DNA from 4 places in the Companilactobacillus sp. y65-5 genome. Region 1 is predicted to be linked to each of the others. Evidence: predicted binding sites of a transcription regulator. Region 1 holds the regulator's gene; each other region holds the start of a gene.

Region 1 (7,923 bases):
CATATCACTTGCGTTAACCATTCCTGGTTTAGCCAATTGACGACGTTGCTTCTTTGTCTTACCGTGGAAACGGTGACTTGTATAAGCATGGCTTCTCTTCCAACCACCATTAGCAGTTTTCTTGAATCTCTTTGCTGATGCACGGTGTGTTTTTTGTTTAGGCATTAGAAACCCCTCCACTATTTTTTCTTATTGTCTTTAGAACTAATTGGATCAAGCATCAAGAACATGTTACGACCGTCCATCTTAGGCTTAGTTGTCACTGTTGCAACATCCTTAGTCTCTTCAGCTACACGATCTAAAACTTCTTTACCTATCTCTTTATGAGTAATTGCTCTACCCTTAAAACGAAGAGATACTTTGACCTTATCACCTTTAGCCAAGAACTTACGAGCGTTGTTCACCTTCGTATTGAAGTCATTGGCCTCAATGGTAGGACTTAGTCGAACTTCTTTCAAACTAACGGTTTTTTGTTTCTTACGTGCTTCACGATTCTTCTTTTGAAGTTCAAACTTATATTTACCATAGTCCATGATTCTTGCCACTGGGGGTTTTGCGCCTGGGGACATTAGGACAAGGTCCATATTAGCTGCATCAGCCAAACGTTGGGCTTCTGCTGTTGGTTTAACACCAACTTGATCTCCATTTTCTGAAATTAATCGTACTTCTTTAGCACGGATTTGATCGTTTATTAATAGATCTCTTGCTATGAGTAGTCACCTCCGAAAAATCTGATCCCACAAAAAAAGTGGGCGCATACGCACGCCCACTATTATCTACATAATCGTATTAACCTAGAGGCCATAAAGCTTAGGTGAGAAGCGGGCGCTTCTGCTTAATCTCAACAGTTAAATATAATACATGATAACTCGTGAACTGTCAACACGTTTAAATACTATTTTTATAATTAGCCGTTTCTACGACTAAAGTTATTGTTATCTGCAACAACTGCACCAACAAACATTGGTAAGTTTTCTGACTCTGAATGTTCTTCTCCATATTTTCTAACTGAAACAGTAGCGTCGGCCATTTCTTGGTCACCAACAACGGCTGTATATGGGATCTTCATTGTTTGAGAATCACGGATCTTGTAACCCATCTTCTCATCACGTGTATCTATTTCTGCACGAATATTTTTAGAACGTAGTTCTTTAAGTAGATTTTCTGCATAAGAACCATGAAGTTTTTGGTTAACTGGAATAATACGTACTTGTGTTGGAGCCAACCATGTTGGGAATGCACCCTTGTACATTTCAATTAGATATGCAATAAATCTTTCCATTGTTGAAACGATTCCACGGTGAATCATAACTGGTCTGTGGTCTTCACCATCTGAACCAACATATGTTAGTTGGAATTTCTCTGGTTGCATGAAGTCTAATTGGATAGTTGACAATGTCTCTTCGTTACCCAAAGCTGTCTTGGTTTGAACATCTAACTTTGGACCATAGAATGCAGCTTCACCCTCTGCTTCATAGTAGTCAAGACCTAGTTCGTCCATGGCACCCTTAAGCATTGATTGTGACTTGTCCCACATTTCATTATCATCGAAGTATTTTTCTGTATTAGCAGGATCTCTGTAACTTAGACGGAATGAGTAGTCAGTAATATCAAAGTCCTTATATACTTCAACCATCAATTGAAGTGTACGCTTAAATTCAGCTTGGATTTGATCTAGTGCAACGAATGTATGACCATCGTTAAGTGTCATTTCACGAACACGTTGCAAACCACTCAAGGCACCTGATTTTTCATATCTATGCATCATACCTAATTCAGCGATACGAACTGGTAATTCACGATATGAACGTTTGTGATGGTTATAAATTTGAATATGTGAAGGACAGTTCATTGGACGAAGTTCAAGCATTTCGCCATCACCCATATCCATTGGTGGGAACATGTCTTCACGGTAGTGTTCCCAGTGACCTGAAGTCTTATAAGCATTCAAGTTCATTAGAACTGGTGTATACACGTGTTGGTAACCCCATGCAACTTCCTTGTCAATAATATATCTTTCGATGACACGACGGATTGTTGCACCATTTGGCATCCAGTATGGTAGTCCTGCACCAACTTCGGGATCAACGAAGAATAGATCTAAATCACGACCAATTGTTCTGTGATCACGCTCTTTGATTTCAGCACGGCGTTTTGCATCTTTTTCAAGGTCTGCTTCGTTATAGAAGGCTGTACCATAGATTCTTTGTAGCATTGGATTACTTGACTTACCTTGCCAATATGCACCGGCAACTGATAGCAAATTAAAGTGTTTCAAATCTTTCATACTTGGTAGAATAGCATCGTAACCGAAGTCAACGAAATCATCTAATTTATATACTGGGATTTGAACTGAGTCGATTGCACTGATCAATGATGACTTGAATGGATCATCTTTGAACATTTCAACAAGTTCTGACTTATCCATCAAGACACGTTCAACTTTGTCATTGTTCTTAACGATTTTGTGCATAATAGCAACGATATCTTCTAGTTCATCAACGCTGATTTGACCATTTTTGTCATCTGTATCAACAAAGAAACCATCATCATTTGATTCTTTTTCGCCAAAGTGAATATCCTTCTTGAATTCACTGGCAGCAGCACCGAATACCAAACTTGCGGTGTTTCTCAAAACCTTAAGTGAATCTTCATCATCTTCACCAGCAATAATTTCAATTTTGCCATCTTGGCTTATTGGACGTTCTACATCAATTAATGTGTCATTAAGCTTACCAGCGACAGCTTTTTTACCTAATGAAGTACTAATTGATTTTGCAACATCTAAGACAGTTGTGCCTTCATCAAACTCTCTAACAGAATCATCTGGAAATGTTAATTTGATTTTTGACATGTGGTTTCCTCCTAATTTTTGGGCAACAAAAATGCGTCCCTGAAGTATATACACACTAAAATGTATACATACTTCAGGGACGCATTTCTACGCGGTTCCACCCACTTTAAAACTGCACAAAAACAGTTTTCACTCTTTTGGTTATAAAGTAACCGACAATTATACAGTTGTTAGTGAAAGTGGTAGCTCCAGTAATGGGTAAGCTTTCAGTATACGTACCCTCCCTGAATAGAACCGAAGTGTTGTCTTTCATGCACTTATTGAAACATTTATGAATTGATTTTGCAAGCGAAATAGGAAATCTATTTTGAAAAGCGGCGATTTGGTCCGCTTACTATGACCTCTTTGGAAAGGTATTTTACCCGCTCCATGATTCGCTTTGCCTTTACAGGCTCTTCTTCTCCACGCTGATTTGTAGACAAGTGTTCTTCCAACTCAGACATTGAAAAATTCGACGAGAAAAATGTTGGCATGTTTTCCTGCATTCGATACTGCAAGATAACTCCCAATACCTCATCCCTGATCCAACTGGACATTGAGTCAGCCCCGATATCATCCAACATCAAGATTTCAGAACCTTTGATCTTGTTAACTCGTTCCAAAACATTATTTTGTCCGATAGCATTTTTCATATCAATAGCAAACGTTGGAAAATGCATAATAGTCGTTCTGACATCTTGCTTGAACAACTCATTTGCAATTGCCCCAAGTAAATAAGTTTTACCTACTCCAAAATCACCTGCTAAGTACAATCCCGGTGTAAATATTTTGTCATTAGAATAGTTTTCGATGAAATTGATTGCTTCAGACAAGGCTTGAGTCCTACCAGCACCATCATAATCATCCAGTGTTGCCTTACGAATATCACTAGGCATATTAAGCAACACGAATTTGGATTCATAATTTGACTTACGTTCCTCATCTTGAGTTCTCACATTAGGAACGTAGACGACCTCGATATTGTGGTTGCTGACAACTAGTCGTGGATAGTATCCCTTCGACAATTCATTTTGATGTGTTTTATGATTATAAAACTCATAAATACTAGCCGCACTGACATCTATTGCTTCTGAGCTAATGCGTTCAGTATTTTCCTTTAGAAACTTTTGCACGTCAGGATCATTCATGGCTTGACTCATCAAACGACGATAATCATCAGTTAGATTTTTTGAATTTAAATATTCAGCTAGTTTTGATCCTAAATTTTCCATGATTAATTATCCTTATTTCTCAATTTTCTGAGTCTCTCTTGTAATTCTTGCTGCTTTTGTTGCGCATCCTTATCATTGATCGGCTTGGAGGTAACCTTGCTCCAATCAGTACCTTGTTCTGTTTTACGTGGAGTTCGATTATTCGAATATCTCCGCTTAGGATTGCGAGATTTAGTTTTGAAATCATGTAACCTCTGCAAAGCTTGTTCTGGAGTTTCAACGTTATTTTGCTGCCAATCATTAGCCATGGTTTCCATCAACGGTAGCGTCAACGTTGGTGAGTTTTGTAAGATATAGTCCACCATGATGTTCAATACCGCCGGTGACAAGTAGGTTTTCATAGCCATATCACGTAGAGCTCTGGATTCCACCGTACCTGTGAATCCACCACTCTTCTTCTTCTCAGCTGCCAAAAAATCAGCCGGTGCTAGTGACTTCGCTTGTTGTAAAAGCAAGTCATCAGCACGATTAAATCTAGTCACGATTGGAGACTGATTGTTATCGGTTGTAGTTTGATTATTCGCAGTCTTTACCGCAATGTTAGCATTTTTTTCAAATCTATCTTGGACGACTTTTTTTAGGCGTACGGGATCGATTTTGTTATTGACAATATCGCAGGTTTGCCCAATCAAATTAATGATTGCCATTTCATCGATGCCATAGAAGGCATGCAAACTGATGATCAAATCCTGATTCTCTAATAAGTCGTTTCTCGAAATTTTAAATAACTGTTCAATTCTTTCAACAATCAACTCCCAATCCAATTGCTCATTAGCGGATATTTTGACAGTCGGTTGTTGCTCCTCGACATCATCAAATTCAGACTGTGCTGATTTAACTTCAGACGGCGTATTTATCAAGTCATCATTGCTGAGTTGGAATACTTCTAAGAAATCTTTGCTGACTTCCTTAGCATCATTCAAAATATCATTTGATTGAGAATATTTTTGTACCATTTTGTGATAGTTATTTTCACCAATTTGTTCGTATAAAAAAATGCTCATCAAGTCATCATTAAAAAACTCATGCGGCGACAGAGGTTCGAATAACTGATATACACAGTAATCACCAATGTCGTCATGTTTTTCGTAGGCTCTGATCAATCCCAGTGCTTCTGCCTTGATACGTTCATTGTAAAAAGTTTTGAGGTCAATATCCAACAAACTCATGAGTTCCGCGTGACTTTGACGCTCACTGATCAATTCCTTATTAGGGATTTTTTCCCATAGTAACAAATAAATGCTATAAGCACGTGTGCCAAGTAACGGCAAATAAAGATCAGTCAAAACGTGACGATCATAATCATTTATTTGCCCGTGTGGCAAACACCAATAACCCGTCAAAGGTGTAAATTTTGTCGGATCATAATTAAATTCTTTTGCCAATTGAGCACTCCCTAATCTTTCTCAGATTTATCTTCTGATCCATCATTGGCCATCATCTCTTGAACTTCCTTCATGAAGCCATTCATATCTTTGAATTCTCGATAAACACTGGCAAAACGAATATAGCTGACATCATCAACATCAGCAAGTATCTTCATAACATACTCGCCAATAGTCTGTGATCCCACTTCGTTTTCGCCAGTCGCACGAATTTGATTTTCGACCTTATCGACGATTTCGTTCATTTGGTCAATGGTCACTGGACGTTTTTCTGCTGCACGAACTAAACCGCGTAACAGCTTTTCACGACTGAACTCTTCACGGTTGCCATTCTTTTTGATCACTAACAATGGTGATTTTTCAATTCTTTCAAATGTCGTAAAACGTGTCCCGCAGTACTCGCATTCTCTTCTACGTCTAATAGCACGACCTTCATCACTAGGGCGACTGTCGACGACTTTTGACGAATCATGATGACAATGTGGACAAATCATATCATCAGCCTCTTTTCCGTATTACAATTTTTTTATCAAGTTATAAATTTCCGTTTGTAAAATATTAATGCTACCTGAATTATCAATCACATAATCTGCCTGCTGCCGCTTATCATCCATCGACATTTGTGATTTTATTTTCTTCATAGCAGCTTCTTCACTAATTCTATCACGTTCCATCAAGCGCTTTAATTGAATTTCTTGTGGCAAATATATACAGATAACGCCATCAAAAAAACCTTGATAATTTGATTCGAATAATAATTGAATTTCAAATATAACAATTTTTTTATCACTTGATTTACGAGCTTGTTCCATTGTATGAATAATACGCTCGCGAATCAATGGTCCAGTGATATTAGTTAGCTTTTTAAGTTGATTTTTATCACTGAAAACAATCGAACCCAATTTTTTTCGATTTAACGTACCATCTGACTCCAAAATATCTTCACCGAATGTCCGCACGATACTAGCCAAACCCTCTGTCCCTGGCTGAACGACATCTCTTGCGACTTGATCAGCATCGTACACTATACATCCATTTTTTCTTAATAAATCCCGAACCGTTGATTTTCCAGCAGCGATGCCACCTGTTAATCCATAGATTTTGCTCATTTGAGTACCTGACAAGTTGGACAGAAATGCGTGCCACGACCACCAACTTTAATTTTTTCGATTGTCGTACCACAACGATCGCATGGAGTTCCTTCTTTGCCATACGCGTGTAAGAAGTCTTGCATGTGCCCGGCATGGCCAGTTGAATCGAGATATGATCTGACAGTCGAACCGCCGGATTCAATACCCATTTTCATTTCTTCGTTAGAGTATTTAATAATATTATCAATGTCTTCATCACTCATGTGATTAGCAGGGGTTTCGGGATGAATCTTAGCATTCCACAAAACTTCATCAACATAAATATTCCCTAACCCGCTCATTACCGACTGATCTAACAAAACCGTTTTAATATCCTTACGATGTCGCATAATCCTAGGTTTTACGTTGTCAAATGTAAAATCAGCTGATAACGGTTCTGGACCTAATTTAGAAATTGATTTATTTGTGGAAAGATCGGCTGTCCGCCAAATTTGCATGCGTCCAAATTTACGCACATCATTGTAAATAAGTTTTTGACCATCATCTAGGGTGAAGATAGCGTGAGAATGTTTGTCAATCATGGCTGGATCGGCTGATACTCGATACTTACCTTCCATACGCAAGTGACTAATGATCGTAAATCCACTATCAAGATGGATCAACAAAAACTTTGCTCGGCGACCGATATCTGAGATTCTAGTACCAGTAACCATATCAATGAATTGTTGAACATCCCCCGTAATTAAATTTTGATATCTGATTTCTACATTAACAATCTCTTTGCCTTTGATCTGAGAGATCAAACCACGTCTAACAGTTTCCACTTCTGGCATTTCAGGCATACTATTCACTCATTTCTATTTATTTTTATTATTTAGCTTCATACCAACTTTCACCATGGGCTGAACCAACTTTTAATGGAACATCAAGTTTGACAGCTGAATCCATGACGCTAGGAACTAATTTTTCCAAAATAGGAATTTCTGATTTTGGAGCTTCAAAAATCATCTCATCATGTACTTGTAGTAACAAGTTAGTCTGAAGGTTTTCTTTTTCAATCATCTTTTGCATATTGATCATCGCAACTTTGATAATATCGGCGGCACTACCTTGAATCGGTGTGTTCATAGCCGTTCGTTGGGCGAAGTTTCTAATATTAAAGTTCTTAGAATGGATATCTGGCAGATATCTACGGCGGTGCATGATCGTCTCAACGTAGCCATTTTCACGAGCAAATTTAACGATGTCACTCATGTACTTCTTAACTCCGGGATATTGTTCAAAATATGAATCAATAAATCTAGCGGCCTCTTTACGAGTAATACCGATATTTTGTGATAGACCATAGTCACTAATACCGTAGACGATACCGAAATTCGTCG
Region 2 (7,923 bases), 130 kb from region 1:
GTTGACTTAGACTCTGGTCTGATTTGATCCATCAGGCTGTATACACCTGCATATTCATCGTCAATCGAGACATATACTCCTGAACCTCTGACTTCATCATGAATGTCATCAGCCACAAACTCTGCTTGACCGACTTTGACTATATGACCGTCGATCGTACCTAAGATTCCTTGAGCAGTGATCTCCTTTGCATCATTAACGTTTATCAATTTCAATCCACGATCAGTAGCATAGTCAATAATGGCCTGCGCCATAACATGGCTAGAGTTTTGTTCGATCGAAGCCGCATATCTCAACACAGTATCTTGGTCGAAACTACTTTGTAGTTTAAATTCATCCACGACGAGTTTTCCACGCGTGATCGTTCCCGTTTTGTCGAAGGCGATCGACTTGGCGGACGAAATTTTTTCTAATGCTGTTCCTGATTTAACGATAATACCATTTCTACTAGTACGACTCATCCCTGATACAAAGGCGATAGGGGCTGCTAATATCAAGGGACATGGTGAAGCCACTACCAGTACTTGAGCAATTCTTACTGGATCTTTTGACAAATACCAAGCTACACCCGCGATAACATATGCAATGATCGTGAATGGTACGGCGTAGCGGTCGGCTAAACGAACAAAGTGAGCTGGATTAGAAGCTGACTCTTTAACTAGTTTGACGATTGCTTGATACTCACTATCTGCAGCGATCTTATCGGCCTTCATCTTGAAAGATGTCTCACCATTGATCGAACCTGACATGACGTGTGAATCAGCTGCTACACTTACAGGTACCGACTCACCTGTCAGTGATGATTCATCGACTTCTGAGGTTCCTTCGATGACGATACCATCAACTGGCACTTGTTCTTTTGGACGAATCAATAAAACATCATCAATTTTGACATCGTCGATATCCACGTCCTTCACATCACCATCTACTAACAAGTGTGCCTGTGACGGTGTGTTATCTAACAGTGTTTTAAGTTCACTCTTAGCCTTATTAGATGCGTACTCTTCAAGTGTATCTCCACCTGTCAGCATCAATAATACTATCCAGCCAGCCCAATACTGCCCGAGGACGATCGTCGCAACAATTGCGGTGATAGCTAATAAATCGACCCCAAAGTTTCCCGTCTTGAGGACTTTGACCATATCAACGAACATGATAAAAGCCAATATTAGTCCTAAGACACTGATGATGACTTGAGCATAAAGGGGCTTACCGAATAAAAATTCTAAGATTAAAGCCACTAAACCAATGAATAAAGTACTATACAGTTTTAATTTATCTGAATTCATTTTTGTACTCCTCCTTTAACTTTAAGATAACATTTAAGTCAGATAGTTAATACATTCTTGCATTGTTATGCCAACTTCACATACTAGCAATATACTTTTGGTATAGAAAAAGCCCTACCTGACTAAGGTAGAGCGATTTTATTTAACTAATTTATCCCAGATAACAACTCGGTCAGTTTCTAATGATTTTTTGACATCAATAATTCGTTGGTTAGAACTTCCACGGAATTGTAAAGTCAAATCCATCTTGTCCTGCAAAAAACGACCATCGACTAAAATATCGAGCAAAGACAATAATTCTAGCTTGTCATCCGAATCCTTCAGTAGTTCATCCCACGTGTATCCTGACCAGGACCAAATATCTTTTGTGTCCCCAAACTCAGCTCGAACTCGTTTGCATAGTTTCAGACATACTTGGGTGTTGATAAATGGTTCTCCTCCCAAGAGCGTCAGACCTTGGACGTAATCCTTACTCATGTCCGTTATGATCTGATCTTCTAACTCCTGCGTATACGGCTTACCGTAGCGAAAATTCTGGGCGGCAACGTTATAACATCCCGGACAGTGAAATGGACAACCACTGACATATAGGCTACAACGAACGCCCTCACCATCAACGAAATTAAATGGTTTGTAATCAGCAATGTACTGCTGACTAAGATCCTTGGCCAGCCATTCTTTGGGAGTCGGATTGTTTGGCCCTTTCGTACCTTGCGGCATTTTGTATCATCTCCGGTGTCATATTTTTCTTACGTGATGCGATTTCAACGTGACGACCATGAATCATCGGACGTTGTTGTGGATTACCTAAGTAACCACAAGTACGCTTAACAACATCACAATATTGTGGGTCACTATTACCACATTGTGGACAAACAAAACCACGTGCAGTTGAATTGAACTCACCTTTGAAACCACACTTGAAACATTGGTCGATCGAAGTATTAGTTCCCAGATAGCCGACATGATCGTATGCCCAATCCCAAACGGCTTCTAGTGCCTTAGGATTTTGTTTCAAATTAGGGTATTCGCAATAGTGGATGAAACCACCAGAAGCATAGTGTGGAAAGATCTCTTCGAATGTGAGTTTATCGAATGGAGATGGATGCTTTCTTACATCATAGTGAAAACTGTTCGTATAGTATTCTTTGTCAGTAATATCAGTGATTCTACCGAATTTTTCGATATCATCACGACAGAATGTATCAGTTAGTGATTCAGCTGGAGTGGAATACAAGCTATAATGATAGCCACTTGCCTTAGCCCAGTCAGCACATTTGTCGCGCAATGCTTTAACAATATTTTCTGCAAAGTCATGTGCTTCTTGGTTATCTTCCCATTGATTACCGAAGAACTCGGTACATACTTCATACAGACCAATGTAACCTAGTGAGACTGTAGCACGTTGATTCTTGAACAATTCATCAACGCTTTCACCTGCTTTTAGACGTTTGCCGAAGGCACCATACATGTATAACAATGGTGCATTCTCTGGTTTAGCTTCTTTAGTACGTTCAACACGATACTCTAGTGCTAACTTGCAAAGCTTCATTTTTTCTTCGAATATTTCCCAGAATAAATTCTCATCACCGTGTGATTCCAAGGCGATTCTAGGTAAGTTGACTGTTACAACACCTAGGTTCATCCGACCGGAATTAACTTCCTTGCCATTTTCATCCTTCCAACCTTGTAAGAATGAGCGACAACCCATCGGTGTCTTGAAACTACCGGTTATTTCTTTGATCTTGTCATACATCAACAAGTCAGGATACATCCGTTTTGTTGAGCATTCCAAAGCTAATTCTTTGATATCGTAGTTAGGATCTTCTGGATTCAAGTTAAGTCCACGCTTAACAGTAAAAGTTAATTTAGGGAAAATTGCCGTCCGGTGTTCCTTACCTAGACCTTTGATTCTGATTTCTAGGATAGACTTTTGAATCTCACGTTCGATCCAGTTAGTACCAAGACCGAAGTTGATAGTTGTAAATGGTGTCTGACCTTGTGAGGAATAAAGTGTATTTATTTCGTATTCCAAGGCCTGCATTGCATCATAAATGTCTTTTTTAGTCTTAGCTTTTGCAAAAGCTTCACGTTTTTCTTCGGCAACCCAAATTTGAGCATCTTTCATGTGCTTCTCATAATTGAGTTTTGCATATGGAGCTAGTAATTGATCGATTCTATTAGCTGAACAGCCACCGTATTGCAATGAAGCAACATTAGCGATGATCTGTGACATCTGAGCAGTAGCAGTTTGAATAGATTTTGGGGATGAAACCCAAGCGTTACCGATCTTGAAACCATTAGCGAACATTTCATCGAAGTCGATCAAACAACAGTTGGTTTCTGGAGTCACTGGTGAGTAATCCAAATCATGCCAATGCAAGTCACCACGTAAATGTGCCTTCGCTACTAGCTCAGGTAACATTTTTAGACCTAAGGCACGGCTGGCAACCCCTGCCTCTAAGTCACGTTGTGTGTTAAAAATATTGCTATCTTTGTTAGCATTCTCATGGACGATTCTCTCATTGTTACCAAATAATTTATTGATATTGGCTTCAACGTTGGTAGCATTTTGAAAATTTTGTTGTTCAGCATCGTAATATTCTTGGTATTCATCAGCCTGACTGACCAAGTGATACTTCTTTAATAAGCTGACAATTTCATCATGCAATTGAGAAGTTTCGATGACAAATGAATCTTGATATTTATATACCAAGTCATCTTCAATTTTTTTGATTGTATTTTGATCATCAATCAATTTATTTAGAACAAAATCTACTTTGTATGGATAAAACTCTGTCTTATCCCCACATCTCTTTAGAACTGGAATACTCTTCAAAGTATCCAGTGTATTTTGGCTTTTTACTTCGTACATATCACACACAACCTTTTTGAATAATGATTCTATTATATGGGTCTCAGAAACTAAAATCAACATCTTGTATGTATGTGAAGTACTACAACACTATATGTAGTACGAACTTATGAGCGATAAATTATTTTTTATCTAATCAACCTTCTTAATATATCCAAAAAGCACCTAAAAAATCAAGGATTTAATTTAGTTAATTATTTTGGATATTTTAATTTTTATGCCAATAATATATGAAATAATTTTTCACTTATCGGAAGTTAAGTGAAATCCATTGACAAAGTTTCGACGCACACGCATAATTGCAATATACAAAAAGTGACACGGTGTCACGAGGAGAGAATATGGTTACTAAACGATTTAAAAACTTAAATAAAGATAAACAATCTCGTATATTAGATGCACTATTGAATGAATTCACCAATCATACTTTGGCAGATGCACAAGTCTCACGAATCGTCGCAGAATCAGGAATCGCACGCGGTGCTTTCTATAAGTATTTTGATGATCTGAAAGACTCATACGAGTTTTTATACCATCAGGCCTTACGTGAAATACACCAAAATATCAAGACTAGCGATACTGAGAAATACGATCCAGATACTTATGTCCAACAAACAAAAGATTTTGTTGATGAGAGCACGGACAGTCGCTACTTTGGACTTGTCAAAATGCACATGCTCTACAACGAAAGTTTTTTTATTTCTACTTTTGATAATCATTTGATAAATGGAAATGAATATTTATGGGCGACGCAGGTCATTATTCACGATGCAATCAAACAAATAATGATCGATCCCAGTGCGAAAGAAATGATTTTAAACAAACTCTCTAATGTCTTGCGTACATTAGCAAAGAAGGACGAATAAATGTTTTTATCACTGAAAGAAATTAAAAAAGAAAAAGTCAGATACGGCTTGATCATCGGAATGATAGTTTTGATCTGTTATCTGATCTTCATCTTAACTAGCCTAGCAATGGGATTAGCACAACAAAATACTGATGCGATCGATTCATGGAATATCAAGAGTGTCATTTTGGATAAGGACTCTAATATCAGTATGTCCCAATCATTGATCACTAAAGATGAGACGAAGAATACTAAACTTAGCTCTAAAGAAGCATATATCGGGCAGGCTTCGGTTGTAGCAAAAAAAGCTGGTAAAACTAAGGAATCCGCACAATTTTTGGGACTCCATGATAATCAATTCATCGCTAAAAACATCACCCTTTCATCAGGTCACAAAGTCAATAATAGCAATCAAGTCGTCGTTGACGATAAATTTCAGACGGACGGCTACAAGTTGGGTGACAAAATCAAATTCAACTCATCTGATAAAAAATACACTATCGTTGGTTTCACTAAAAATGCCAAACTTAATATCGCACCTGTAATATATGGTGACATTTCTGTTTGGAACACACTCAAGAATATCGACCAGCAATTTGTCGGTAGCGCCATCGTCTCCAAAAATACCAATTTCAAAACTACTGACAAGCAATTAAAGACTTATTCCAAATCGACTTTTGTCTCCAAATTGCCGGGATATTCAGCACAGAATTCAACCTTTACCTTTATGATCGCCTTTTTGATGGTAATCTCACTCATCGTTATAGCGGTGTTCTTATATATCTTAACGATTCAAAAAATCCAGAACTACGCAGTACTTAGAGCCCAAGGTATTCCTGCTAAAACACTAGTCGGTGCAACTATAACTCAATCAGTAACCCTGGTTATTAGTGGATTAGTCATCGGTGCTGCATTGACTTCTATAACGGCACTGGCAATGCCCGCCGCAGTCCCAATGAGCTTTAATATACCTATCTTGTCAGGTGTCGGAATGGGCTTAGTCTTGACCGGCCTCCTAGGATCATTGATTCCTATCAAAATAATCTTAAACGTCGACCCAGTAAGTGTAATCGGAGGATAATAATGACAACATTAGAATTGAATAACATCAACAAATACTTTGGAACTGGCTCAAGCCGTGTTCATGTTCTGAAAAATATCAATTTTACAGCCAAAAAAGGTGAAGTAAATCTAGTCATCGGTCCTTCTGGATCTGGCAAAAGTACCTTCTTGACCATCGCTGGCGGTCTACAAACGCCGTCAACTGGCAATGTTGTGCTTGAAGGTACCGCCGTCAAATCAATGTCTAACAAACAGCGTGACGCTATGCGCTTGAACAAAATTGGTTTCGTGCTCCAAGCCTATAATCTGATTCCATACTTAACCGTCAACGAACAATTCCAGTTAGTCAGAAAAGTCAAAAAGAACCATAATCTTACTAACTTATCATTAAAGGCGCTGATGAAAAAGTTGGATATAGAAGAACTGCAAAACAAATATCCTGCTGAATTATCAGGAGGTCAGAATCAACGCGTGGCTATCGCCAGAGCACTATATACTAAGCCTGACATCGTTCTAGCTGATGAACCGACAGCCGCCTTAGATAGTGAACGTGTCGTTGAAGTCGGTAAGATACTGCAATCACTAGCGCGTGAACAAGATACTGCCGTTATCGTAGTCACACATGATTTGAGATTGATAGACTTCGCAGATAATGTCTATCAAATAATGGATGGCGAGATGACTTTGAATAATGACATGAAATCTGCTTAAAAAAAGTTGAAGGCAAAATTATTTGCTTTCAACTTTTTTTGTTTTAGTAGTCCAGTATGTGGCACAGGCGGAGATCAATACTCCAGTTGTGACTGCAATTCTGACGATCAATAACAGCTTTGAATCGACAGTTCCATTGACATTAAAGAAGTTCAATACATCAACTCGGTAAATATACCCTAACACGTAGACAATCATCATATAAAACAACTGTTGCGAAATATTTCCAATCGCGGACAATTGATATTTTATTAAAAATGCTCGTTCGGATTCGATTTTTGGAGCATTGTACAGTGAATTATTGAGGATCGAATTGTCAGAACCGACAAATATCGCACACAGTAAAATACCAACAAAATACGTCCAATTAAAAAATGACATTAATAGTCCTAAAATCAATAATGGATAGCGCAAGTATAGATACTTCTTCAGCAAAAATGGTCCGAATTCAAAACCTGCTAAATATATCAAATAAATAGTCAATAATGTACTGAAGCCAAATCTCAAACTACTATCAAAAATGGTATATAGTAGCACGAAGTTCATCACTACTCCGCGATTGATCGAAGCAAGACTCAGCGGGAATAGATTGCGATGAATCTGTAATTGATACATCAGTAAGACTAATAACCCAATCATCGATACTACTCCGATGCTCAAATCCCAGGCATGCGGAATCGACTCCAGTCTTGAATAACGAATGGCAAAAACCAACATCACTAGAACAATAATAAAAATTATCCCAATAATAGAATAGTTTCTATCATGCTCTGGCGAATCACCGTTATGATAGAAGCTTATTTTATTTCTCATCGAATAACTTCCCACCAATGATATGGCAAAGAACAAAGCTAATAAAATAAAAGCAACGTTATAAACACTGAATTTGATCGATAGCCACTCGACCAGTCCCAAAATGATCATTGCGATTAAAGAACCTTGCCAGTGAAGCTTAGTAATATGAAAGTCATTGACCAGCTTGCCCTTGGTCCTGACGGTCAAAAAATATGGCCAGATCCAACTAGAAGCCAATCCCAGCAAAATACCACCTACGATACCAAAGACCGGGTTCAAGGCAGCAACGATCAGCAATGAACCAATGATCCCTAGTAAGTTCGACACGACCAGCATCGTACTAG
Region 3 (7,923 bases), on a different contig from region 1:
GTGAACTGATTCGTCACGAATGATCAATTTGATGATCTCGGCTACGTTGGCCAGCTTGTTATTACCTAGATAATACAATGGTGTGTAGAATCCCGAATAGAACAAGAAACTTTCTAAGAAAACACTAGCAACTTTCTTTTGTAGTGGGTCGCCAGTTTGATAAATCTCGTTGATGATCTTAGATTTGGTTTGAAGATATTCGTTGTGGTCAGTCCAATCAAAGATCTCATCGATCTCCTCAGCACTGTTCAAGGTACTGAAGATCGATGAATAACTCTTAGCGTGAACTGATTCCATGAACTCAATGTTATTGAAGACGGCTGTCTCGGCTTGGGTGCGAACGTCTTTTAACATCGCTTGGATACCGTCTTGTGATTGTAATGTGTCCAATAAGGTCAGACCACCGAAGACGTGACCTACGACAGTGTGTTCTACGTCGTTCAAAGTCCGCCAGTCGTCCAAGTCATTTGATAGTGGGATACGGGTATCGAGCCAAAATTGTGATGTTAATTTTTCCCAAGTTGCCTTATCCACGACGTCTTCGATCGCATTCCAATTGATTGCTTTGTAATATGTATCAGCCATTAAATTTTCCTCCTAGATTGAGCAACTTTCGCATTCATTGCTGCCGATTTCATCGTTGTTCTCAGTAAATGTTCTGACGTAATAAAGAGACTTGATGCCTCGATAATAAGCATAGTTACGTAAGATGCTTAGATCGCGTGTCGTCTGCTTAGGTGTCGTCTTCCATTCGTAGATGCCTTCAGGGATCTCGGAACGAACAAATAAGGTCAAGCTCATACCTTGATCGACATGTGTTTGAGCCGCCGCATAGGTATCGATCACCTTACGCATGTCAGTATCATAAGCTGATTTGTAATACTTGATCGTGTCGTTGCTCAATAGTGGAGCTGGGAAGTACAACTTACCATTCTTCTTCTCTTGGCGCTCTTCAACCAAGCGAGTCACTGGTTGTAGACTGGCAGAAGTGTTGTTGATGTATGATATAGAGCCGTTAGGAGCAACTGCCAGACGATAAGCGTTGTAGAGGCCATCCTTTTGGATACGTTCTTTCAGATCTTTCCAGTCGGCTGGTGTAGGGACGTCGATGCCTTTAAATAGTGCTTTGACAGATTCGATCGTTGGTGTGAAATCTTGCTCTAAGTAGCGGTCAAAATAAGAACCATCGGCATAGGCTGACTTTTCAAAATCATAAAACTTCTCATTACGTTCGCGAGCGATATTGTTGCTCTCGACTAAGGTCCAGTAATTCATCAACATGAAGTAGGTACTGATGAAGTCAATGGCTTCGTCTGAACCGTATTCAATGTGATTCATGGCTAGGAAAGTATGGAGACCCATAGCACCTAGTCCGATCGAGTGGCTACGCTTGTTACCGTTGACGATCGACGGAACAGCTTGGATATCTGACGCATCACTGACAAAAGTCAGTGCACGGGTCATTGAACGGATCGACTTACCAAAGTCAGGGCTAGTCATCATGTTGAGGATATTTGTTGAGCCCAGATTACAACTGATATCAGTTCCCATCTTAACGTATTCTTGTGCATCGTTGAGTTCAGATGGTGTCTGAACTTGTTGGATCTCGGTACAGAGATTACTCATAATGACTTTGCCATCGATCGGGTTATCGCGGTTGACAGTGTCGATGTTCAGCACGTAAGGGTAGCCAGATTCTTGTTGTAACTTACTGATCTCATCTTCCAAGTCACGTGCGCTGATCTTGTACTTTTTGATGCGATCATCTTGTACCATCTTGTCGTATTCTTTAGTGATATCGATGTATGAGAATGGTTTGTTGTAGACTCTTTCCACGGAATAAGGGCTGAATAAGTACATATCTTCATTGTTACGAACTAATTCATAATATTTATCAGGGACGATGACACCTAGAGAGAGTGTTTTGACACGAACTTTTTCATCCGCATTTTCTTTTTTAGCGGATAGGAAGTCGATGATATCAGGATGGAAGACGTTCAAGTATACTGCACCGGCACCTTGACGTTGGCCGAGTTGATTACTGTAACTAAAACTATCTTCTAGCAATTTCATTACTGGCAATACACCAGATGAAGAATTGTTGACACCTTTGATCGGTGAACCAGATTCTCTCAAGTTAGAGAGCGTGATACCAACTCCGCCACCGATACGTGACAATTGGAGGGCACTGTTGATCGTACGACCGATACTATTCATATCATCTGTAACTTGAAGCAAGAAGCAAGATACGTATTCACCACGGCGCTTGCGACCAGCATTTAAGAAAGATGGAGTAGCTGGCTGATAACGCTGGGCGATCATTTCTTCAGCCAAGTCAGTGGCTAATTTCTGATCGCCATGAGCATACAATAGGGCGTTGAAAAGGATACGCATTTCGTAATTCTCTAGATAGAGGTCGCCGTCATTAGTCTTCAAGATGTATTGGTTGTAGAGTTTGTAGGCTGCCATGAAGGACTTGAATTGGAAGTGTTTGTCCATCAGTTGCTGATAGAGTTGTTCGATAAACTCGAAGGGGTATTCAGAAACGACTTCTTCTTCAATGTAATTGTTAGCTATTAAATAGTCGAGATGTTCTTTCAGTGAAGCGAATTGCTTGGTATTCGGCTCAACGTTCTCATTAAAAAAGGCCTCGATAGCATCTTGGTCTTTGTTTAAAGGAATCTTACCGTCTACGGGAATATTGATTTCATTATTTAATTTGAAGTAAGTTACTTTTGTTGTATCGAGATTATTTAGTCCCAAGGTCTTTCACTACTTTCTTAAAGTTTTTGACGTCTTTATCGGTACCATTGAATTCAAATTCAAAGACGACTGGCACATCAAGTCCGTTGGCAATATCTATGGCCGTGTGATTGTAAAGCGTGTTGAAATTACGATTACCGCCACCGGCGACACCAATACAATTATTGGCGTTGGATTTGTATTGCAAAAAATCAATTACTGGATCCATCATATCATCGTCGTAAGCTGGAACTATCAAAACAAAAGGCCGACCCATTTCGTAGAAAGGATCGGCGTCGTTTATTTCGTGATTATTTAGACCGGTCTTCTTTATGAACCGTCTGGTTTGACCAGTAATTGAGTAGTAGGCGAGATCGATCATTAATCTATGAGATCTTTGAGACTATCTGGACGGAACCCGACGATTGGTTCGCTATTTTCAGGCATAACTACTGGTACGCTTTGGTAGCCTTGTTCTTTTAGGTAATCAAGATATTGTGGTTCTTGATTGATATTGTGCTCAGTAAAAGAAACATTGTGTTCCTTAAGGTATCTCTTCGTCATTTTGCATTGCATGCAATTATTCTTGCTATATACGATTACATTATTCATAATCAGTCGCTCCCTCGTGTTGTTGATTTATATAGTATAAAACATTCAATATACCATTACTAGTACCTTTTCGTGAAAAAACACAATATGTAGTATTTGATAAAATCTTATATACATCATAATGTGTGATGAAAGACTGTTCTAACAGTTTTTATCTGATATCTAACATTCTGATTTTTATTAAATTGAGTTCTTTCGTGGTAAAATTACCGTAATGACTATTATATGTTTTTCAGTTAAAATTACAAATAAATGAAAGACAATAATTTAGTAGGGAGAAGATTATGAGTTCTTGGAATTTTGTGGGAATTATCGCGTGGGTCATAGTTATCGCACTATTGGTCTTTGTGGTATTTAATATTAGAAACAGACATTTAAAAATATTAGTTGTCAAAAAGAGTGGCATCACTTGGAAAACTATCATGGTGGATTTTTTGGAAATAATCGTAGTTATTTTTGCAGTGAGTGCAATGCTCTACATGACCTTGTTCTCCAGAGTTGATCTGAAGGATAAGAATGACATTGAAATGTCTTATAAGTATGAACCGATGATCGTGCAAACTACTACTGATGGTCAAGGTTATTACGTCAAGATCAATAAAAAAGACAATCATAGTGACAATGATGTCTACCAATATTGGGTCAACAACTCGACTTACACTGTTTCAAGTCACAATGCGACGATCTCTGATGCAACGTTGCCGTTCAATATTTCTGGCATGCATATGAGTTGGCCGATGGATAAGATCAAAAAGATGGATGCTAAGTATCAGTATGCCTATGTTATTACTGCTAATGCAAAGTATAAGAATAATTTCATCAATGGATTAGGACTTAGAGCTGGTCGCTTTGCGGTGGAATACCGCGTCTTACGAGTTCCAGCTCGATCATTCATCAATGTTGAAGTACCAAAAGAATAGCATCAAAAAAGCTGAGACAATTTTGTCTCAGCTTAATTTTTACACATATTATTTGATCTTGTTGATACTTACAACGATCTTATTGTTCAATTCCATCTTGTTAGTGTCATCTTTAGGATCGTTCTTGACGATTTCCATCAAAGCTGAATGTTCATAGACCTTTTCAACTTTACCCTCGAATGGATAATCCATATCTTCATCCACTTTACAATTATATATTTCTCCGACCTTCAAATCTTCTATTTTCATATGTATAAATCTCCTAGGATTTTTTACTTAACAGACTAGTATAATAGTATAGTAGAAGAAATAATTCAATAAATAGGGTACATTATGGATAAAAAAATTATTGTGATTACCGGTGCTAGTGGTACTGGCAAAACGACGATCAGCCAATATTTAAAGAAAAAATATAATATTCCCGCCGTGATCACCCATACTACTAGGGCACCTAGGGTCGGGGAAGTCGACGGGATCGATTATCATTTTGAGACGGATGAAACTTTTCCTAAAAATCACTATTTGGAAAAAGTAGAGTATTCGGGATTTCAGTATGGATCCTCTGAAGAAAGTCTAAATGCCATGTGGGAGCGACTAGATGTCGTGAGTATCGTAGTAGATACTGCCGGGGCTATCTCTTACAAGCAAAAGTATCATGACACGGCGGTGGTGATCTTTTTGGAGACTGATATCGACACAGTGGCACAGAGATTGCACACACGTGGGGATGATCCCGAACGATTACGCAAGCGGATAAGTAGTGAAGAATTTAAAAGGGATCTCAAAATTCCGGATGAATTAAAGGGCAATTCGTACGAAATTGTTAACAAAAACATCGATTTGACTCAAAAAAAGGTCGATAATATCATGAAATCTCTTAAAATAACCTAAAATCAAGCAATTTATCAATTTACAAAAAAAGGCTATAAATGCTGTTATAACAGCATTTATGGCCTTTTTATTTTTGTGAATAAAAAAGTGTAACATTCTTATACAATTGTTGTAACAATTCTGCAATATTCAAAGTGTATTATAGTCATCGTTGAGTGATAAGAAAATAATATTTAAGAAAATTTAAACAATTAAAAAAAACACACCATTACGGGGGATTTCACATTTTGAATACTAAAATTAAAAAGAGTTTAGTTACACTTACAGCAGCAGCTTCATTAGCAGTTACAGGATTAGGCGTTTCAAATGCAACAACAGTTCAAGCTGATACAGTCGCACCTACAGCTGTTCGTACAAACAGTATGACAATTCTATATTCATCAGCTTCATCAGACGCTAAGACAACTGGTCGTGCACTTGCTGCAAATACTGACTGGGCTGTTGGTAAGTCAGCTACAGACGCTTCTGGCAATGTTTTCTATTATGTTGGTAAGAACGAATGGGTTAAGGCTTCAGACGTTACAGACATGGCAACTATTACACAAGCCGCTGCTGAAGACACAACTTCAACACAATCAGATACAGACGCTATTATCAATACTGCAAAACAATACTTAGGTACACCTTATGTATGGGGTGGTAAGACACCTGCCGGATTTGACTGCTCAGGTTTCACATCATACGTATACCAACAAGCAACAGGTAAGAGCATCGGTGGTTACACAGTAGCTCAAGAATCAGCTGGTACAACAGAAGCCGTATCACAAGCTTCAGCCGGAGACCTATTGTTCTGGGGTAGCCAAGGTGCTTCATACCACGTAGGTATCTACCTAGGTAACAACCAATACATCGCTGCACCACAACCAGGCCAATCAGTTAAGATCTCAAGTATCTCAAGCTACTTCATGCCTTCATTTGCAGTTAAAGTTCTATAAGATAATTCAAAATTAAAATCCAAGATCGCCACGGGCGATCTTTTTTTGTACCCAAAAACCAGTTTTCGTCTTCAATAATTCTAGCTACAAAAAGCCAGTGGCGAAACCACTGGCTTGATGAAGGTTATTAATAATGAAGCCGGCAATTGATGTTAAGCAGTCTCAATGAGTAGTGAAATTATTTTTCCATCTTCATCGAAACGGTAATAATCAAAACCATGTGAGGCAAAAATAGAATTGTCATCTTTTAATCCAGCCACCGACCATTCAGTTTGATAGTAGTTTTCCAAAGTTTGAGTATGGTGGATGTATTTTAATTGTTTGTTGCGACAAAAGAAGGCTCTGAAGAAAATAGCTGTTTCTTCTTTATTAGTTGCCGTTTCATCCAAACCAGAGCAGATCGTAGCATTGTCCGCGAATAGATCAATGATATCATTGACGGCTTGCTCATCGCTGGAAGCAAAATCTGATAGTTCAAAGTATTTATTTATTGTTTCAAGATTCTTATCCATAGTTTTATTCATCATCATAATGCACCTTCTTACACTTTGATGACGCTAAGTATAGGCTGATTCTGTGAAAATGCGAACAAAGGTCCTCGAAAAAGTATTATATTTTTTCGAGGACCTTTATTAATAATTTGTTTTTAATTAGTGATTTCTTTTATTTTAGTTTGAATCTTAGTTTCGTTATAGGCTAGTAGGATGACGAACATGATGACGTATAGGACTAGCGGAATGATGGCAAAATTAAGATTAATAGCCGAGATAGTCGAAGCTGACTGTGTTTTGTTGGAGACGTAACCCGTCAGTTGGAGTGATTCGGCGGTAACGAGCCCACCTAGTCCTAAGCCTAGATTGACGCCAAAGTCATCAGTTGAAGCTAGGACACCCTCAGCTTGGATTCCCATCGCGGTCCCGTATCTGATCGTATCGGCGATCATGATCGATACTAGGCCGATGATGAAGCCGTTACCGATCGAATTGACGAAGATACCGACGAATAATAAAGGAATGTCTTCAGTGTAGGCTGCCAATGTAATGACTAATTGACCTACAAAAGCCGTGCCGATACCAGATAACATGGTATTTTTTTTGCCGATCTTACCGGAGACGAAGTAGATCGAGATGACACCGATCAGAGCTGTCAGTGTGAAGCTATTGGCGAGTGAGACCATAGTCTCATTCTTGAGGACGTATTTGAAGTAATAAATTATCGTCTGATTCTTGATGGCAGTAGTCATCCAGTAGAGGAAAATAACCACTGAGATGACCATCCAAGGTTTATTTTGTTTCAGCATATTCCAAACTTCTGACATCGGTTGATGGTTGATCTCGTCGTTAGTATACCGTTCACGAACGTGAAAGAAAGTATTGAGGATCAAGATCAAAGAGATCAATCCGAATAAGGCGATCGTCATCAAGAAGCCTTTTTGTTGGTCACCGTGTCCGAAGAAAGCAACCAAAGGAATCGTAAAGGTGGCAACGATAATCTGGACGGAACTACCGAAGAACTGTCTGATAACGCCTAAGAGGGTCGTTTCTTTTTCGTTCTCAGTCATCGTAGGTAAGATGGAAGTGATCGGTAGATTGACCGCGGTATAAAAGAATCCTAGACCTAAGTAGGTCACATAAGCCCAGATCAGCTTACCTGTATGTGGTAAGAAGTTGGGTGTGACAAAAGTCAAAACAGCGAAGACGACGTATGGGAAGGAGAACCACAAGAAGAATGGTCGACTCTTGCCCCATTTTGAATGTGTGTTGTCGATCATTACACCGATCAACAGACTTTCGAAGACATCGGCTGTACGTGCGACGACGAAT
Region 4 (7,923 bases), on a different contig from region 1:
TTTAGTCCAAAGGCTACATTATCCCAGACATTTAAGAATGGAAATAGTGCGTAGCTTTGGAATACCATCGTTAACTTACGGTCCTTAGGTTGTAAGTCATTTACGACTTGGCCATCGATACTGATCTCGCCGTCAGAAATATCTGTTAATCCAGCGATCATTCTCAATAATGTACTTTTTCCACACCCTGAAGGTCCTACGATAACGAAGAATTCACCCGTTTCGATCTCAGCAGAAACATCGCTCAAGATAATATTAGTCTCATCATATCGTTTTGATACTTTATTCAAAATTGTAGACATATTCTTCACCCCATTAAATTTCGGTAGATTCAGTATGTGGGAAGGATGTATATTTAATTTTTATTTATTGTAAAGTTTGTGTAAATTTTCAGAAATAATCTATAAAAAAACTAATTCATTTTCATAACAAAAATAGCCCCAACCGATGAGTATTTTCATCGATCGAGGCTATTATTTTTTTATTTAATTGGGCAAGCTCCGCTTTCGCAGTCAGATTGATCAACTAATTCAATATCTTTTTTATCATGATTATCGTTCATTTCGGCAAACTTCTTAGCAACATTGCCACTAATAAGTGCCTCACGAGCAGTATAGATCTTCTTATTGATAGGTTCCTTTGGAGCTTGTTTCAACTCACCACCACTATATGGTAGTAGTGAAGTTGACTTAGTTATATGTCTGTATTGATACATCAATGGAGCGATTTCCTTAGCTTCGTCTGGTTGGAACGTAACTGTACAGCTGACAGCATTATCTGACCAGTATGTCTGTAAAAATGCTTGTGTAGCAAATTGTTCAGCGATAGAAACATTACCAGCTGAAGCGAAGTTAGGGTTGTCAGCATTAACAGCCTTCACTGGGAACTCGACACACATTGTATGCTTAGTATAAATATCAGGTTCGATCTTGTAACCACAAGCTTTCAAAGCTGGAAGCAACGGGTCACTGTCTTGGAATCTGATTCTTTGGATCAAGTAACCGGCATAGTGGAAGTGCATCCCTTCAGAAACACCTGCCAACTTAGCAACCGTACCTGATGGCTTAACCGTTGTATGCTTGATCGAAGTATTACAATTCAACTCATCAGAGTAGTTCTCGTCAGCTTCAACAACAGCGTGGTATAAGTCATCGAATCTCTTAACGATTCTTTGGTCGTAGATAGGTTTTTTGATAGCTACACCGTCTTGGTCTTTAGCATCTTCAAAGCCTGTGACCACACGATTACCAAATGTGTTTAAGATCCAGTCTTGGATACCTGACATTGATACACCGATACGACGATTCTTTTGGATAGCCGTGCGTGATACTTCCCAATCGTAACTGCTGAATGTGACACGCTTAGTATATCTTGCTGCTAGATTAAAGGCTTCTTCTAATTCCCAACCTTGCTTCTCAGCAATCACTGGAAAGACTTCAAACAAGTTACATGGTTCACCATTGCTCAATGAAATCTCGCCACATGGATTAGTCCCTTCGACAGCATCATCGATTCCTGGTTGGTAACCATCAGCGATACGTCCATAGTTACGTGACAATTCAAGATTGACGATACCGGGTTCACCATTGTGAACGATCGAGTCTGCGATTGGTTGATACTTAGTAAACTTAGAATCAACTGAAACACTGTTATTTGAAGCCCAACGGTGATGATATAACTTCTCTTGGTCTTGTTTCATAGTGATAAAGTCATCGTCTGTGGATCCACCAAGAGCTAACTCAGCTGAACGACGCACATTACCAGCAACGACCGTCTTACCGATCAAGTTACCCATATCTGTACAATCAACTGATGTAAGTTGCTTACCAACTGCACCATTCAATACTTCATTGATATCAAAGAACATCTCGATCAATGGCACAGGACCTGATGCAGTACCACCAAATCCCTTGATTTTAGCACCCTTAGGACGAATATCAGTAATATCTAGGACAACGTCATTCACACCTTCAGCGTTAGTAGATGCAAAGTGAGCGTCGATCATATTAGCATTAGCAATGACCCAACCTTCACGAGTATCTGGAAGCTTGTAAAAACGTACGTCAGCGATGTCATGATCCTTCAAGTATGTTTCACGATCAATCGCACCGGCTTCGATAGAATCCTTGTAAGAAGCGCTAGATTTGCTGATAAGAACAGTTAAATCAACTTTCTTATCCACAACTGGCATTTGCTTCATGTTGCTAGGAACAACGGAGAAGCCAACTCCGCCACCCTTCATCAATTGATCGAACATGAATGAAAATGGCATTGATACGGCAACTTGATCTTCCGTCAAATAACTAGGAAGAATATGACTTTCGCCGTACTTCTGTGGTCTGATTGCAATAAACCAGCAGTTGTTCAGAGCGTCTCCGTTACGATCTTGGTATTCAGTACCAGAGATCCAGAGATTTCTACCTGATGGAGTGGCTGCTAATCCGTAGACTAACTTGTATAGTTCTTTAGCTTCGTTAACCAAGCCTTGATATTGTTCTTCTGTCAATGAATCATCTTTCAAACGTGGGTCAAGGTTGATGTTACCCTCAACAACACGCTTAACAGTTTCTGACCAATTTTCGGTACGTCCTAATTCTGGGATCCAACGCGCATAAGTACGTTTATAAGTTACCCAGCCAAGTTCTCCCCAATGTGGTTTCACCGTTGCTTTGATTTCGTCGATAAATTCATCGTCTAATTTGATTTTTCTTAATAAGTTCATCATATTGCTTCACTCCATTTGCTTAGAAATAACACTATATATGGTATCTCATCTCGAATTATATAACAAGATGTAGTGTTTGTTAAACAAATAAGTGAACCTGATTTTCATAACTATAAACACCGTCAATTACGTTATTTATAAATTTGTTTTCATAAAAATTTTTTTTTGGAATTAAATTTTGACATAATTCAATTCAACTTGATATTTTAAATCCGCAACTACCATTCTAATATGCTTATCGCTTGATAAGCAATCATAAATTTAATTAGGCTATTTTGCATAATTTCAAGTCTTTTTTAAAATATTTTTTTGTGGTAGTTTAGATATTCTATTCCAAAGTGGACATGTCAATTACAAAGCGATAATGAACATCGCTGTCAATAATACGTTGATAAGCCGTAGACACATCGTCTATCCCGATCATCTCGATCATTGGGTGAATATCATTTTCGGCCGCAAAGTTTAACATCTCCTGTGTCATAGCAATGCCACCAACATTAGAAACCGTGATAGTACCTTGTTTATTGAAGATACTGAATAAATTGAATTTTTGTTCATCCATCGTCAATCCTACGAAACAAAAGATTCCATTGACGCTCAATAATTTAAGATATTCATCTAGGTCGAGTGCCACGGCAGTCGTATTAAGAATAAAATCGAATTCTCCATTGAGCTTATCGAAGTCGCTTGAATTTTTGAGGATCTCGTAACCAGTGGCACCAAATTGATTGGCTTCGTTTCGCTTCTTCTCTGAATGCCCTAAGACGGTCACCTCAGCACCTAGCTTGTTAGCGAATTGAACAGCAATATGACCCAAACCACCTAGACCGATAACAGCAACTTTCGTACCTTTTCCAACACCATAGCGCTTCAATGGATTGTAAGTTGTGATGCCAGCACATAGTAAAGGTGCGGCTTCAGCTAAGTCTAAATTGTCCGGAATCCTCAAAACAAAATGTTCCTTAACAACGAGTGATTGAGAATATCCACCTTGAGTGATTTTTCCCTCATAATCAGGCGTGTTGAAGACGGAAACAAAACCTTTTTCACAAAATTGCTCTTGTCCTGCCTTACAATACTTACACTCACCACAAGAATCTACGAAACAACCAACACCTACTCGGTCACCAACTTTATATTTGGTAACTTCTGAACCCACCGCACTGACGATACCGGATATTTCATGTCCCGGTACGATCGCATGGTCAAAGGCAGTTCCGATGCCTTCTACTTGGGCGATATCTGAGTGACATATTCCACAATACTTGATGTCAATAGCCACATCGTCCGCTTTCAAAGCTCGACGAGTAATGACTGTATGATGGAATGAATCAAATTTGGCACTTTTGGCTTCTAAAGCTTTAACTTTTATTTCTGGCATGAGATTGTCCTTCTTTTATTTAGTATTATTACGCATATAATTTAACATATATTTGGTTGCTAACTGGGCATCAGCTCCATAGAAATCGTGTCCAGCGCCTTTGATTATCTTTACTGTGGCGTGTGGCAAGACCTTGGCTGCTTTTTTAGAATAACTATCCGGAACCACATCGTCAGCACTTCCATGGATCAAGAGTGCATTCCCCTGAAAACCCTTGATGTGATCCCAAATATTGTAATCTAGTAAATGACTATAGTATGTCCGTCCTACGGTCATATAATTATCGACTGTCTTAGGAATTTGATTAACATTACTGAATCGCTGTCTTGCTTCATCAGGGATGACTAGTGCTGGATATAACAATATTTCACCTTTGATTTTATTTTTTAATTCAGCTGCCACAATAGCTGAGACTGCTCCGCCTTGACTCAATCCTGCCAAGAAAACTTGTGAAGCATCTACTTCTGGTCGCTTCGTAATTTGATCGATGACAGCCTTTAGATCATCAGCTTCAGTAAAAATCGACATGTCCGTCGTCTTCCCAGTGCTTCGGCTACTATCGCTTCCACCACTGAAGTCAAATACATATGCGACATATCCAGCTCGTGCTAAGGGACGTGCATAGACCGAAGTATCCTCATAGGTACCTGTCAAACCGTGTGAAAGAATCACTGTTGGGGCTGATCTTCTTCGATCGTTATCAGGAAGATATAACTTGCCATACAAATTTTTATTATTGTATTTTACATGCACTGTTTCTACTTGATAATCCATCTGTTGGCTCCTTTCACTAGTTGATTGTGATGTCTGACTTCGATGTTGATAAAATAGCCATCCACTCATGGCTAACACCACTAATATAATCATTGAAATCCATAAAATGATATTTTTCTTCATAATTACACTAATTTACAGCCGAAATTTTAACTGTAATTTTTCCTGATTGAGATTTGATAAATTGACGATAACCATTGGATGTTATATGACCGATATTGTGTAGCTCATCGAATTGTCCTACTTGACCATAGTATAAGAATAAACTCTGATTGTTTGAATTATAATCAATATCTCCACTCTTAGGATCATCACCTGACATCCCCGCAGTATTCAAGGCACTATCAAGTTTGGCATACTTTTCAGGATAACCTGAGGCAAAAGTCTTAAAAGTCCATGTTTGTGGGAGTGACTTGATCAAATCTTGGCTGGCAGATGAATCATTCAAATAGCCATCAAAACTACGGCCATTTATCTCTACCTTAATAGCTGTGCTGGCAGATGAATCTTTTTTGGTTTCAGACTTAGTCCTTTGAACGAAGGCATTTGCATCTAACCAATTCTGAATCCTTTTAGAACTAGCATCACCAGACGTCAAGTTCAAGCCTTTGGCAATAGTTGCCTGTGGAACTAGTTTTTTGATTGTATTATTCGTTTGCTTGATAGCTGCAGAATCTGCCATTGCACTGGTACTGAATGGAACAATCCGCTTATTAGCTAACTTGTCAGCATTCTGTGACAAAAATGATTGAATTGGATATGCAATATCATTACTCCAGATAGGATATCCTACCAAAATCGTATCGTATTTATTTAGATCTTTCGGTACATTAGTCAACTGATCATATTGATTATTCTGACTTTCACGTTTCACACGGCTATTAATAGAATCATTGTCATCAGTTGGATAAGCTTTTTTGGCATCGATCCTAACGATATCTATATCTCCTACCTTATGAATCTTCTTTGCTAAAGTATCAGTATTATTAGTCAACGAATAGTACACGATCAACGTTTTCTTAGCGTTGCTATTAGTTTTAGTAGCCGTTACGGCTGATGATGATGAAGCTGTCTTGGAACTACTCTTTTGTGAACAAGCTGTGAGAACCAATCCCAGTATCAATATCATCGTAATCAATAAATTTCTTTTTTTCATTTTGTCACCATTCCTCTACATAGTTAATCTTTCATCAGTTAGGTGTTCCGACGGAACGCCTATTTTTTTTAACATTTTTTCTACTTCTAAAACAGCCTTAGACCCACCGACCGTGATAAAGCGGGCATTCTGGACTTCGGTTAAATCCAATAGATCGGGTAATTGTGACTTAGTCAATCTACCGACCTGTACGTGATATTTGAAATCTTTATTTTCTAAATTCTTAAAATCCTCATCAAAAAACATATCTTCGGCACTGTGTACCGTCCACAATACGTGTATTTTACGTTGATCATGATACGCTGCTGCTAAGCTCATCAGTGGAGCAACTCCCGTTCCTAATCCGATCAATACTAACGGTCTAGAGTCTTGTTCCACGATCGACTCAAATCTACCAAACGGTCCTTCAGCTTTGACTGGACTACCGACTTTTAAATTTGCAATCTGTTTCGTGTAGTCGCCTAATTCCCTAATCGTAAAGACTACTAGATTCGGTGCAGACAGGGTGTCATTAGTGACAGAAAACGGATGTGCTTCTTTAGAAATCTCTGGAAAGGTTACGAAAAAATAATCTCCCGGCATGAATAGATTGTGTTTGTGTCCAAAATTTACTGTTATTTGTTGAACAGTATTATTCAAAGAAGCGATTTTCTCGATTTTTCCCACTACTAATTGATTTGAAACCGCCCAATGCTTCCACAGATAACTGGTCAAAACAACAATTGTGTATGCGTCAAATATGATCATGAAACCAAAATGAGTATTGATTCGACCGATCAGATGTACGTGTAGCCAAATCAACAAGATCGCAACTAAATTAAGTCGGTGAATCCATATCGATACTTGATGTTTAAAAAAGAACTGTAAGTTTCGTTTGACCTTTGCTATAACTGGTAGTCGATCGACTAACCAGCCTGACAAAAAGACCATTGCGTAAATTATGCCGAAGATAATCAAATACCAAGCCCAATCACCGGTTAAGATTATCCAACGCCCCATAGACATCAAATAATGCCGATGAACAAAGGCTAAAAGCAAGGCGCCTATTCCTAAGAAGCTGTGAATGGAATACGTAGCTGGCAGGCCTATCAGCCTGTCTAACCACAATGGTCGTGTGGATAAGAAGACTTCAAACAACCACCAAGTGTAGGCAACTAGTCCTGAATCAATTAATAACAATTGGCTAGTTGCTGACGAACTCATTTCCCAATTTAGAATCAATACTAATGGCAAAGGGAAGATGATCAATGCCATGATCCAAACCAAATATAATGCCAGCGGATATTTTTTTAACATTTACTTCCCTCCATAGCCTAATTTATTTAACCAACTGTCGATCTTTTGTTGCGAATGATCGGCTTGTTGGCCTTCGATCTCAAATCCCTTTTTCATAGTAGCTTGAGGATACTTCTTCTTGATAGTTGATAATGAGTCTCCCCAACCTGAACCCTCATTGGTTGAAAATGGAATGATCGTCTTGTTATTCAAATCCGCTTGATCCATAAAGGTTTGAACCGCCATGGGGATGTCGTTCCACCAAATGGGATATCCGAAGAAGATCGTGTCGTACTTTGATAGATCTGGCAATGGTCCTTGTATCCTTGGTCGAGCATTTCTCTGTTGCTCGTTCTCAGCTTGATCAACGGTTTTGTCATAATTTTTAGGATATGCCTTGACCGTTTGAATTTGATACTTATTTCCACCCGTAACTTTTGCGATTTCATTAGCTATTCTCTGCGTATGACCTATTTTCAAATTTGTATCGGGATAATTGGTCCCAGACCGTGAAAAGAATACGATGAGAATCTTGTCACTATTTTTGCTCGTACTAGAGCTAGTTTCACGCGACTTTTGTGTAATTGAATTCTTTGTTGGATCGCGATTACT

The links. The regulator NrdR, encoded in region 1, represses ribonucleotide reductase genes. The targets are predictions, from matches to a motif close to ACACNATATATNGTGT.
Region 2: a site for NrdR is predicted at 4,252-4,267, ahead of nrdD (anaerobic ribonucleoside-triphosphate reductase). Genes of this name have one in related genera too.
Region 3: a site for NrdR is predicted at 3,435-3,450, ahead of nrdH (glutaredoxin-like protein NrdH). Genes of this name have one in related genera too.
Region 4: a site for NrdR is predicted at 2,754-2,769, ahead of nrdJ (ribonucleoside-triphosphate reductase, adenosylcobalamin-dependent). Genes of this name have one in related genera too.

What each region holds. Positions count from the first base shown of each region.
Region 1 is NZ_BAAJOA010000004.1:130,222-138,144, reverse strand. It holds gene rpmI (50S ribosomal protein L35) at 1-165, opposite strand, end outside; gene infC (translation initiation factor IF-3) at 180-710, opposite strand; ribosomal protein L20 leader region at 735-843, opposite strand; gene thrS (threonine--tRNA ligase) at 908-2,854, opposite strand; gene dnaI (primosomal protein DnaI) at 3,157-4,065, opposite strand; gene AC27FM_RS08660 (DnaD domain protein) at 4,068-5,450, opposite strand; gene nrdR (transcriptional regulator NrdR) at 5,462-5,944, opposite strand; gene coaE (dephospho-CoA kinase) at 5,966-6,559, opposite strand; gene mutM (DNA-formamidopyrimidine glycosylase) at 6,556-7,383, opposite strand; gene polA (DNA polymerase I) at 7,412-7,923, opposite strand, start outside.
Region 2 is NZ_BAAJOA010000004.1:331-8,253, reverse strand. It holds gene AC27FM_RS08010 (heavy metal translocating P-type ATPase) at 1-1,289, opposite strand, end outside; gene nrdG (anaerobic ribonucleoside-triphosphate reductase activating protein) at 1,428-2,009, opposite strand; gene nrdD (anaerobic ribonucleoside-triphosphate reductase) at 1,945-4,164, opposite strand; gene AC27FM_RS07995 (TetR/AcrR family transcriptional regulator) at 4,506-5,030, shown strand; gene AC27FM_RS07990 (ABC transporter permease) at 5,031-6,092, shown strand; gene AC27FM_RS07985 (ABC transporter ATP-binding protein) at 6,095-6,784, shown strand; gene AC27FM_RS07980 (hypothetical protein) at 6,803-7,923, opposite strand, start outside.
Region 3 is NZ_BAAJOA010000005.1:160,507-168,429, reverse strand. It holds gene nrdF (class 1b ribonucleoside-diphosphate reductase subunit beta) at 1-585, opposite strand, end outside; gene nrdE (class 1b ribonucleoside-diphosphate reductase subunit alpha) at 598-2,763, opposite strand; gene nrdI (class Ib ribonucleoside-diphosphate reductase assembly flavoprotein NrdI) at 2,750-3,121, opposite strand; gene nrdH (glutaredoxin-like protein NrdH) at 3,124-3,354, opposite strand; gene AC27FM_RS10045 (LVIS_2131 family protein) at 3,639-4,274, shown strand; gene AC27FM_RS10040 (DUF2187 domain-containing protein) at 4,323-4,523, opposite strand; gene AC27FM_RS10035 (guanylate kinase) at 4,608-5,165, shown strand; gene AC27FM_RS10030 (C40 family peptidase) at 5,393-6,100, shown strand; gene AC27FM_RS10025 (hypothetical protein) at 6,253-6,630, opposite strand; gene AC27FM_RS10020 (MFS transporter) at 6,747-7,923, opposite strand, start outside.
Region 4 is NZ_BAAJOA010000008.1:132,244-140,166, forward strand. It holds gene AC27FM_RS11715 (ABC transporter ATP-binding protein) at 1-302, opposite strand, end outside; gene nrdJ (ribonucleoside-triphosphate reductase, adenosylcobalamin-dependent) at 482-2,722, opposite strand; gene AC27FM_RS11725 (NAD(P)-dependent alcohol dehydrogenase) at 3,054-4,106, opposite strand; gene AC27FM_RS11730 (alpha/beta hydrolase) at 4,122-4,949, opposite strand; gene AC27FM_RS11735 (cyclophilin-like fold protein) at 5,011-6,036, opposite strand; gene AC27FM_RS11740 (ferric reductase-like transmembrane domain-containing protein) at 6,052-7,332, opposite strand; gene AC27FM_RS11745 (flavodoxin) at 7,333-7,923, opposite strand, start outside.